DNA from 2 places in the Paenibacillus sp. FSL R10-2782 genome. Region 1 is predicted to be linked to the other one. Evidence: riboswitches for the same ligand, from Rfam matches in the RefSeq annotation. Region 1 holds a riboswitch; the other holds the start of a gene.

Region 1 (5,394 bases):
GTTGATCTACCAGAATTTGCGCCAATTTATTGAAGCGCTGCGTAAAGAAAATAATCTTCAAATTATAGAAGCACCCGTCGATCCTTATTTGGAGCTGGCCGAGATTCATCGGAGAGTTATTGAGGAGGAAGGCCCCGCATTGCTGTTCACCAATGTAAAAGGTACCCCGTTCCCTGTAGCCAGCAATCTGTTTGGCACAAACCGTCGTGTGGACATGGCCTTTGGCCCTCGCCCGGAGCAATTGATGGATGCGATTGTAGGGGCGACCAAAACATTGCTTCCACCCACACCCAAGGCATTATGGAATGAACGTGGGCTGATTAAGGACATGCTAAAAGTAGGGCTGAAAACGGTATCTCATAGTGAGGCTCCTGTATTGGGAGTTCGCCGTACGGATGCTCCGCTGGCTCCACTCCCCAGAGTGACGAGTTGGCAGGACGACGGGGGGCCGTTTATCACGCTTCCGCTCGTATATACCGAGAAGCCGGGTCAGTCCAAGGATCATAATTTGGGCATGTACCGTATCCAGATTTATGATGATCAGACGACCGGGATTCATTGGCAAATTCATAAAGGCGGCGGCTTTCATTATCATGAAGCTGAGCTGCGTAATGAGCCGTTGCCAACGACAGTTATTATCGGCGGGCCACCAGCTCTGATTGCGTCCGCAATTGCTCCGGCACCGGAAAATCTGCCTGAGCTGCTGCTTGCCTCGCTCATTATGGGCGGCAAGCTGCCGATGACGGAGGACCCGCTCGGCGGTCACCGGATTCCGGCAGAGGCCGAATTTGCGATCAGTGGTTATGTGCCACCTCATGAACGCCGTCCGGAAGGACCGTTTGGCGATCATTTTGGCTACTACTCCTTACAGCATGATTTCCCTGTATTTCATGTCAAGCATATGTACCACCGCAAGGATGCCATTTATCCAGCAACCATTGTAGGTAAACCACGGCAGGAGGATTATTATCTCGGCGAATTTTTACAACGTCTGCTGTCACCTGCCTATCCGCTTGTGATGCCTTCCGTCAAGTCGCTGTGGGCTTACGCAGAAACGGGCGTACATGCATTGGCAGCGGCAGTTGTTCGTGAAAGCTATTCCCGTGAAGCACTGGTCTCGGGCTTTACCATTTTGGGACAGGGCCAATTGTCGTTAACCAAATTCCTGATGCTCACGGATCGGGTCATTGATCTATCCGACTTTAACCTGCTGCTGGAAACCATTCTGGAGAGATTTAATCCAGCGACAGATTTGTTTATTTTCAATCATACGTCTCACGATACACTTGATTACACGGGCCGTAAGCTGAATCACGGTAGTAAAGCGATCCTGATGGGTGTAGGTGAGCCTATACGTGAGTTGCCCCGCGCCTATGAAGGAGGCGACCTGCCGGGTATCCGCGAGATTGAGTCGTATTGCGGAGGTTGTCTCGTCGTATCGGGTGCGTCCTTTGAGCAGGAGCCTGAGTTGGCGGCGAGTGTATTGGAACGTTTGGCTGCGGGTGAGCAGGAATGGCCGCTTGTCTTTATTGTAGATGATGCCAAGGAAGTCGTCCGCTCACAAGCATCATTCCTGTGGACGGTGTTTACGCGATTTAACCCGGCTACGGATATGTACGCAGACAGCGAGGTGCGTTTGCATCATCTGAACTACAAGCTGCCAATTGTGGTCGATGCACGCATGAAGCCGGGCTACCCGGATGAAGTACTGCCGCGCGAGGATATTGTTAAGCTTGTAGACCAACGGTGGACGAGTTATTTTGCCTGACGCCCTGACCAACCCAACAACCTGATTTTACATTATAAAAGGAGGCGTTAGCATGATACGCAAGCTGCTAGGCGAGCCGCCGCGTGTGAACAAGGGCATTCTACTCGATGCTATGAATAGCATGTCAGACATGCTGAAAATGCTGGAGCGGCATATTCAGGCCAGCGGAGATCCGACTCATGATTTTCGCAAAGCGGATATTTTGACACGCGGCCTGATGTCATCTCTGGATGAGCTGGAGCAGAGCCATCATGCTGCCGCCTTTTTCCGAACGAAGGTCAAAGCTGGTTATGCCGAGGATATGAGCGTTGATGAAAAATCGGATTACGCGCTGTACGTATTCTTTTATAAGGATGGGTTTGTGAGGGTATTTTCCATTTTGGATAAGCTCGGGAACTGGCTCAATGATCTGTATGATCTGAAAACAGGCGAGTATAAGCCGCATTATTCTTATTTTACAGTGCTGCGGCAATTCAAATATTTGAAGATGCATCCTGTAATGACGGACAGCTTAAATGATATCAAGGACTCATACACTGACGCGATCAATCGGCTACGCAAGCGTCGGAATACGGAAATACACTATATGAATACGGAGATGCAGGATGATCTCTGGCAGCGGCATCGCGCTTTGTACGGCAAGATACAACTGGAGGATTTGGATCATCATTTGGAGGATTTGAAGCAAGGACTGGAAATGGTGAATCGTTCCTTGGCAACAGCCTTTCGTTATACGGTCAAACATTGGGAGAACCGGGCAGTCCGTCCATAATTATGTTAGAAAATATCCTTTGACAAAGCTATGTAAAATATCTATACTGAAATCTAGTTTCAGAAAAATGCTTGAATTATGATTTTAAATATAAATTTAACGGACAGCTAAAGCTGGAGTTTAACATATTTTTCTTATCCAGAGAGGTGGAGGGACTGGCCCGATGAAGCCCGGCAACCCGTTCTTTTCCGGTATGGTACACCGGAAGGGAACGTTATGGTGCTAATTCCTACAAAACCGCTAGAGTTATAGCGGTTTTGACAGATGAGAACAGGTTCGTATGATGGGGGCCCTTTTCATTCTGTGAAAGGGGCTCTTTTTGTATCATCATAGAGATGAAAGTCGCTTAAAAGGGTAAGGAAGAGTGAAGGGGGTCGCAGCACGTTGATAGAGCTTAAGCAATTAACCAAGCATTATGGCAAAGGCAGCCGACGCGTTAGTGCGCTGTCCGGTTTGAATCTTTCCATAGAGCGTGGTGAAATATTTGGAGTCATCGGTCATTCCGGGGCGGGGAAAAGTACGCTGATCCGCTGTATTAATTTATTGGAACGACCCACTTCAGGTGAAGTATGGGTAGATGGTGTGAATCTCGCCACCGTGGGCCAATCACAGCTACAGAAGCAACGTCGTAAAATCGGAATGATCTTTCAGCATTTTAATTTGTTATCCTCGGCTACGGTGTATGACAATATTGCATTTCCGCTGCGTCTGGTGAATACGCCGAAGCAAAAGCTGGACCAGAAGGTTCGTGAACTGCTGGAACTGGTCGGTCTGGAAGAGCACAGTGGGAAATATCCGTCACAGCTTTCGGGCGGACAGAAGCAGCGGGTTGGTATTGCACGGGCGCTTGCCAGTGATCCTCATGTACTGCTGTGCGACGAGGCGACCTCGGCGCTTGATCCACAGACGACAGGGTCCATCCTCAAATTGCTGTTAGACATTAACCAGCGTTTTAATTTGACCATCGTGCTGATTACGCATGAAATGCATGTCATTCAAAGCATCTGTGATCGTGTTGGTGTCATTCATCAGGGCGACATCGTGGAGCAAGGTCCGGTGGCAGAAGTATTCCTCAAGCCGCAGCGTCAAGTAACCAAGGACTTTATCCAGCGGGAGTCTGAGCATCCCGAGGAGCTGCAAGCAGCCATTGCAGCCGCGGGTGGCGGCGAATCGGCGCATGTTGTACGGATTTCATTTTTGGGCAGCAAGACATATGATGCGATTCTGTCACGTACAGCCCGTAGCACCGGGGTTGATTTTGCGATCTTGCAGGGAACTATCTCCACGATTAAAAACGTACCCTATGGGCAGCTTATCGTCCGTTTTGAAGGAAATCAGGAGGATATTGAGCACACGCTGCGCGAGGTGTCCGGTCAGGGACTTGATGTGGAGGTGATCGGACAATGAGTGAACTTGATTTTTCGCAAGTGAGTTGGGAAGAACTAGGTAACTCTACTTTAGAGACACTCCAGATGCTCGGTGCATCTGCGTTGTTCACCCTTATTATTGGTCTGCCGCTTGGGGTTTTATTATTTCTGGCAAGCCGCTCCTCATGGAGTCTGATGAAGGTGATATACGTTGTACTTTCCTTTATCGTTAACATTTTGCGGTCCGTACCGTTTATTATTTTGATTGTTGCACTGATTCCTTTTACACGGTCGCTGGTGGGGACTTCCACGGGAGTGCTGGGTACGATTCCACCGCTGGTCATTGGTGCTGCGCCATTCTTCGCCCGTCTCGTGGAGACGTCATTGCGCGAAGTGGACAAGGGTGTTATCGAGGCTGCACAAGCCATGGGCGCCTCTACAGGGCAGATTATCCGTCGGGTGCTGCTGCGTGAGGCCCTGCCGGGTCTGCTCGCCGCATTAACGATTACCGTCGTTACGCTGGTATCCTATACAGCAATGTCCGGTATGATTGGGGGCGGTGGTTTGGGTACACTAGCTATCAACTACGGATACTACCGTTATGAAACGGCTGTCATGATCGTTGCGGTCATACTGATGGTCGTACTGGTGCAATTGCTGCAAATGGCGGGAGACCGTCTGGTGCGGCATTATACTCGAAAATAGGGAAACCATATAGAAATCCTTATTGATCAGGGCGTCTGAATCCTGAACATTACAATTCATTGGAGGGGTAATCACATGAAAAAATGGGTATTGGCCGTATTAAGCTTGACATTAATTGCGGTACTGGCAGCTTGCGGTACGAAAAGCACGACATCCGATACAAACAATGCGACCCAAAATACAGGCGGGTCACCACGCGAAGTTGAGCTGAAAGTTGGCGCTTCTCCTGTACCGCATGCGGAAATTTTGGAAGCGATCAAGCCACAGTTGGAAAAAGAGGGCGTTCGTCTTCAAGTCGTTCAGTTTAACGACTACGTACAGCCAAACGTACAATTGTTCGACAAGCAACTGGATGCTAACTTCTATCAACATGTACCATACATGGATGTTATGAACAAAGAGCGCAAAATGGACCTGGTATCTGTAGGCGCGGTTCATCTGGAGCCATTCGGTATCTACTCGCAAAAATATAAAAAGCTTGATGAACTTCCGGACGGTGCAACAGTTGCCATTCCTAACGATGCAACCAATGGAGGACGTGCATTGCTGTTGCTGGAGAAACAAGGTCTGATCAAGCTGAAAGACGCAAGCAACATCGAAGCTACAGTAAAAGATATTACAGAAAACCCGAAAAACCTGAAATTCAAGGAGCTGGAAGCGGCTATGCTGCCACGTCAGTTACCTGAAGTGGATATTGCTCTGATCAACACGAACTATGCTCTGGAAGCGAAGCTGAACCCGACGAAGGATGCACTGGCACTGGAAGACAAGGATTCCCCATA
Region 2 (5,394 bases), 2.7 Mb from region 1:
CAATTGACGATGTGGAGGCGGCAAAAGGCTGCTGCTGAGCGGAAGGCACCTTATTTTATTGCCACCAATCGTCTGCTTCGGTTGATTAGCGTCTATCTTCCCCATACCGAGGAGGAGTTGCTGGAGCTACCAGGGATGGGGCAAGGTAAAATATCTCAATATGGGCCAGAACTGCTGGCTATTACGACACAAAATGACCGGACTACGCCATTTCCGCTAAATTGGGTAACAGAGACGCTGGATGAGGAAGTTTTCTTATCATGGCTGTACAAGCAAAAAGAGACCCAGTATAAGCAGGAACTGAATAAATTCAGTCTGACAAAAACCATTATTGAAAGTATTTCAGATGGTCTTACATTGGAGCATATTGGACAGAAGGTGGGGTTACATCGTAGAGAAATGATTGAAGCAGTGGAGCATTTGGATAGAGATGGAATCGATATGGAAAAGCTGATCCGTCAGGAATTGGTAAACGTATCTGAGGAAGAGCAGACGGCAATCTGGTCTGCGTATGAAGAATTGGGGGATACGTTGCTCAAGCCCGTCATGCTGCGGGTATATGGTGAGGAACAGGCCACGGAAACGGGGCTGGATCAAGTTTATGAGCGGCTGCGTCTGATTCGTATCCGTTTTCGTCATCAGGTGGCATCAGATCGGCATGCGGGATAACCTAGTGCAGATATAAAAAACTGCACCAAAAAAGCAGCAGCTATATCCTGTGAGGATACGCTGCTGCTGATTCTTTTCAAACCCAATCCTTCTTGCGGAAAATACAGAACATGCTGACACCCAGCGCCACCATAATACCAATGACGACAAAATAACCATAACGTGTATGAAGCTCAGGCATATTATCAAAGTTCATACCATAAATTCCGGTAATAACAGTCAACGGCATAAACACGGTTGTAATCGCTGTAAACACGCGCATGATTTCATTCGCACGGTTAGCGATACTGGATTGATAAGCTTCTCGAAGGTTACCCATTAAATCGCGGTAAGTTTCGAAAGTCTCCGAAATTTTCACGGCATTTTCATAAATGTCGCTAAAATATTTTTGTAATTGATCGTCGATCAGCCGTAAATCCCGTTTGTTCAACGTATTGATGACTTCTTTTTGTGGACCAAGCACTTTTTTCAGCCACAGAATCTCACTGCGTAAGCCAATAATTTCATTCAAATGCGATTTTTTCGTATGCATCAGAATGTCTTCTTCCAGCTTTTCAATGCGAACCTCAATCCGGTCACCAACCAGAAAATAGTTGTCAACGATCAAGTCGATCAACAGATACATAAAACGGTCAGGCTGGCTGACCTCCTGCTCCCACAGCATAGGCTTGAGGGTGCGCAGCTCATTGATTTTCTGCTTCGTCACCGTAATGATAAAATGGCGGCCCAGGAAAATGTTCAAAGCACGTAAAAATATTTCTTCATCATCAAAACGAATACTGTTTACAACGATAAAATAATGGCTCTCGTAAATTTCAATCTTCGGACGCTGCTCTTCTTCACTCAAACAGTCCTCTACCGCGAGATCATGCATGGAGAACAAAGGCTGGAGCACTGCCAGATCATCAACATCGGCATCAATCCAATAAAAGCCTTCTGCTGGCGGAGTAAGCGCCATTTCAATTTCTTCGACAGGGGTAAAAACCCCGTTGTTTACCAAACGGATTTTCATATATGTCACTCCTTATGCTCCGTCGTAACGGAAAATACATGTACCTAAAAGCATAAGGAATGGACTCAGTTAGCTGGAGCGGGTAAGCGGCATCCCCATCAAAAGCCAGAGGCTTTTGGAGCATGCAGAGCCTGGCGTCCCGTCTTTCGGCAAGCTGAAGTCATTCCTATGCTGTTGTTCAGGGATCGCCGCCTATTCGGACTCGGGTCGCCTTCCATTCCGGATTCACCTCACACATGTTCTTTTTTAGGTTGCCACAGTATCACAGAAAGCACTCTAAATCTGCACCACTGCTTTATATTTTCGCCTATAGCACTTGTATAGTATAACGCTCGGCCTACAGCCTTTCAAGCGCAAAATCATGGGCTAAATCAATAGGAGTGACAAGAGCTTCGGCGATGGGATAATGTATGATTTAACATATGGAAAAGTAAACCGAAATGTGAATGCAGGGGTGAAAAATTACAAGTCCCATCTTGACGAAGCCCATCGGATGCATTAAAGTGAACAACAAGAACTTTTTATGAACCCAAATTGAATATAGCGAAATCTTATCAAGAGCAGGTGGAGGGACTAGCCCGATGATACCCGGCAACCGGCGATTTTAATCGCACGGTGCTAATTCTTGCAGGACGCGCGCTTTTTACAAAGAGCGATGCCCTGACAGATGAGAGAGGCGCATATGGATACAAATATGACCTTTCTCGTAACCGAGGAAGGTCTTTTTATTATATGCCCGGCATCTCAACATGACGATTTTCGCAAAAACTTCACCGAACAAGGAGTGAGTTTACATGCCGATTAAAATTCCGGATACACTACCTGCCAAGGAAGTGCTGGAGGGCGAAAATATTTTCGTAATGGATGAAAGCCTGGCCTATCATCAGGATATTCGTCCGTTGCGCATCGCCATTTTGAATTTGATGCCTACCAAAGAGACAACGGAAACCCAACTGCTGCGCCTGGTCGGCAATACCCCGCTTCAAGTGGACGTTACGCTGGTGCACATGAAGTCGCATGTATCTAAAAATACATCGCAGGAATATTTGAACATGTTTTATAAAACCTTTGATGAGATCAGAAACAGCCGTTTTGACGGTATGGTTATTACGGGAGCACCCGTTGAACAGCTTGAGTTTGAAGATGTGAACTACTGGGAGGAAATCCGGCAAATTTTTGAATGGACGAAAACGAATGTAACTTCCACCATGCATATCTGTTGGGCCTCACAGGCGGGTCTGTACCATCATTTCGGCGTTCCTAAATACGGACTTGATTACAAATGTTTTGGCGTGTTTTCACATAGCGTTATTAAACCTAAAGTGAAGCTGCTACGCGGTTTTGATGAATTGTTTTATGCACCTCATTCCCGGCATACAGAGGTTCGGCGCGAAGATATCGAGCATATCCATGAACTGGAGCTTTTATCCGAATCTGAGGAAGCCGGAGTGTATCTGGTTGCTACGCGTGATGGCAAACAAATCTTTGTAACCGGACATTCCGAATACGATCCACTTTCCCTGAAATGGGAATATGATCGTGATGTCGCCAAAGGGATGGATATTGAAGTACCGAAAAATTATTTTCCCAACAATGACCCTGAGCGTACACCGCCCTCAACCTGGCGTGCGCATGCCAATTTATTATTTTCAAATTGGCTCAACTACTATGTATACCAAGAAACCCCTTTTGATATCGGGCCCCAGATTTAAAATGGGGCTTAACGTTTATCTCTACGCAGTACCACCTTGCAGCAGCGCAGCAGTATAGATATGATAATCCAATTTTGCAGCATATGTTATAGCACCTATTGTGGAAATGAACAGGAGGATTCATATGAGTGAGAAACAGTGGAAAATTGAAAGCAGATTGGCACAAATTGGTTCAATTGAAGAGCCGGTAACCGGAGCGGTGAATTTTCCGATTTATCAATCTACGGCGTTTCGCCATCCCCGTTTGGGTCAAAGCACAGGATTTGATTACATTCGGACGATCAATCCGACACGCAAGGTGCTGGAGGAGGCGTCCGCTACACTGGAATCCGGTGATGCAGGCTTTGCATGCAGTTCAGGTATGGCGGCGCTGCAAACGGTATTTGCCCTGTTTGGACAAGGAGATCATCTAATTGTATCGCTGGATCTGTATGGAGGCACGTATCGTTTGCTGGAACGTATTTTATCCAGATTCGGCGTGACAGCGAGCTATGTGGATACGAACGATCTTGAAGCCATCGAGCAGTCATGTCGACCAAATACCAAAGCGGTATTCATTGAAACGCCTACGAATCCATTAATGATGATTACGGATATTCGGGCTGTAGCCGAATGGGCGTCACAACGTCAGTTGCTTACCATTGTAGATAATACCCTGTTAACGCCGTATTTCCAGCGTCCTTTGGAGCTGGGTGCCGATATTGTGGTACATAGCGCAACCAAGTATCTGGGCGGACACAATGATGTGCTGGCAGGCTTGATCGTATCTAAGGGTAAGGAGCTATCAGCCGAGATTTCCTTCCTTCATAATTCCATTGGTGCTGTACTTTCTCCGAGTGATAGCTACCAGTTGATGAAGGGCATGAAAACATTGGCGCTGCGTATGGATCGGCATGAGCATAATGCGACGGTGCTGGCCAATTATCTGCTGACGCATCCGGCGGTGACTGAGGTGTTTTATCCGGGGCTTGAGGGTCATCCTGGTCGTGAAATTCAAAATAAACAATCCAGCGGCAACACAGGTATTTTTTCTTTTAAAGTAAAAGATGCCCGTTATGTGGAGCCATTGCTTCGAAACATTAAGCTTATTGCTTTTGCAGAAAGTCTGGGCGGTGTGGAATCGTTAATGACTTATCCTGCTGTGCAGACACATGCCGATATACCGGCTGAGATTCGGGATGCAGTGGGAGTAGATGATCGGTTGCTGCGCTTCTCCGTCGGCATTGAACATACGGATGATTTAATTGAAGATTTGCGTTCAGCGTTGGAGGCGGCACGTCAGGAAATCGAAGGAGGACAACAGCAATGATTGAGGACGTGCGGAAAATCGGGCAAGAGTCGGAAAAAGAACGGAGATTCGCTACCAAGCTGCTGCATTTTGGCTCTGAAATCGATAGTGTTACAGGTGCGTCGAGCGTACCGATTTATCAGGCGTCCACCTTTCACCATCACGATATTTTCAATCCTCCGCTGCATGACTACAGCCGTTCCGGCAACCCGACACGGCAAGCTTTGGAGGACTACATCGCCTTACTGGAAGGCGGGGCCAGAGGGTTTGCCTTTGCATCGGGCATGGCGGCCATCTCCAGTACGTTTATGCTGTTGTCCGCAGGGGACCATGTCATTGTTTCGGAGGATGTATATGGTGGGACCTACCGCCTGCTGACTTCGATTTTAAAACGGATGAACATTGAAACCACCTTCGTCGATATGACAGACATCAACCTTGTGAAAGAAGCATTGCAGGAAAATACGAAGGCAGTGTACATGGAGACGCCCTCCAATCCAACCCTCAAAATCACCGATGTGGCAGGGGTAACAGCTTGGGCACAGGATAAAGGACTGCTGACACTGCTGGATAACACCTTTATGACGCCATATTATCAACGTCCAATTGAGCAGGGTGTCGACATTGTGTTGCACAGCGCAACCAAATTTCTCGGCGGCCACAGTGATGTATTGGCAGGTCTTGCGGTAGCACGTACGGAGTCGTTGGGCAGA

Evidence for each region. Region 1 has a riboswitch for S-adenosylmethionine ahead of NST83_RS19785 (ATP-binding cassette domain-containing protein). Riboswitches for the same ligand answer to the same signal wherever they lie in the genome.
Region 2: another riboswitch for S-adenosylmethionine. It lies ahead of metA (homoserine O-succinyltransferase); the one in region 1 lies ahead of NST83_RS19785 (ATP-binding cassette domain-containing protein).

The regions. Positions count from the first base shown of each region.
Region 1 is NZ_CP151951.1:4,349,413-4,354,806, reverse strand. It holds gene NST83_RS19795 (UbiD family decarboxylase) at 2-1,768, shown strand; gene NST83_RS19790 (Cthe_2314 family HEPN domain-containing protein) at 1,821-2,540, shown strand; SAM riboswitch class I at 2,672-2,811, shown strand; gene NST83_RS19785 (ATP-binding cassette domain-containing protein) at 2,925-3,947, shown strand; gene NST83_RS19780 (methionine ABC transporter permease) at 3,944-4,612, shown strand; gene NST83_RS19775 (MetQ/NlpA family ABC transporter substrate-binding protein) at 4,688-5,394, shown strand, end outside.
Region 2 is NZ_CP151951.1:1,677,803-1,683,196, forward strand. It holds gene NST83_RS07790 (HRDC domain-containing protein) at 1-669, shown strand, start outside; gene corA (magnesium/cobalt transporter CorA) at 746-1,681, opposite strand; SAM riboswitch class I at 2,230-2,355, shown strand; gene metA (homoserine O-succinyltransferase) at 2,476-3,393, shown strand; gene NST83_RS07805 (PLP-dependent transferase) at 3,518-4,702, shown strand; gene NST83_RS07810 (aminotransferase class I/II-fold pyridoxal phosphate-dependent enzyme) at 4,699-5,394, shown strand, end outside.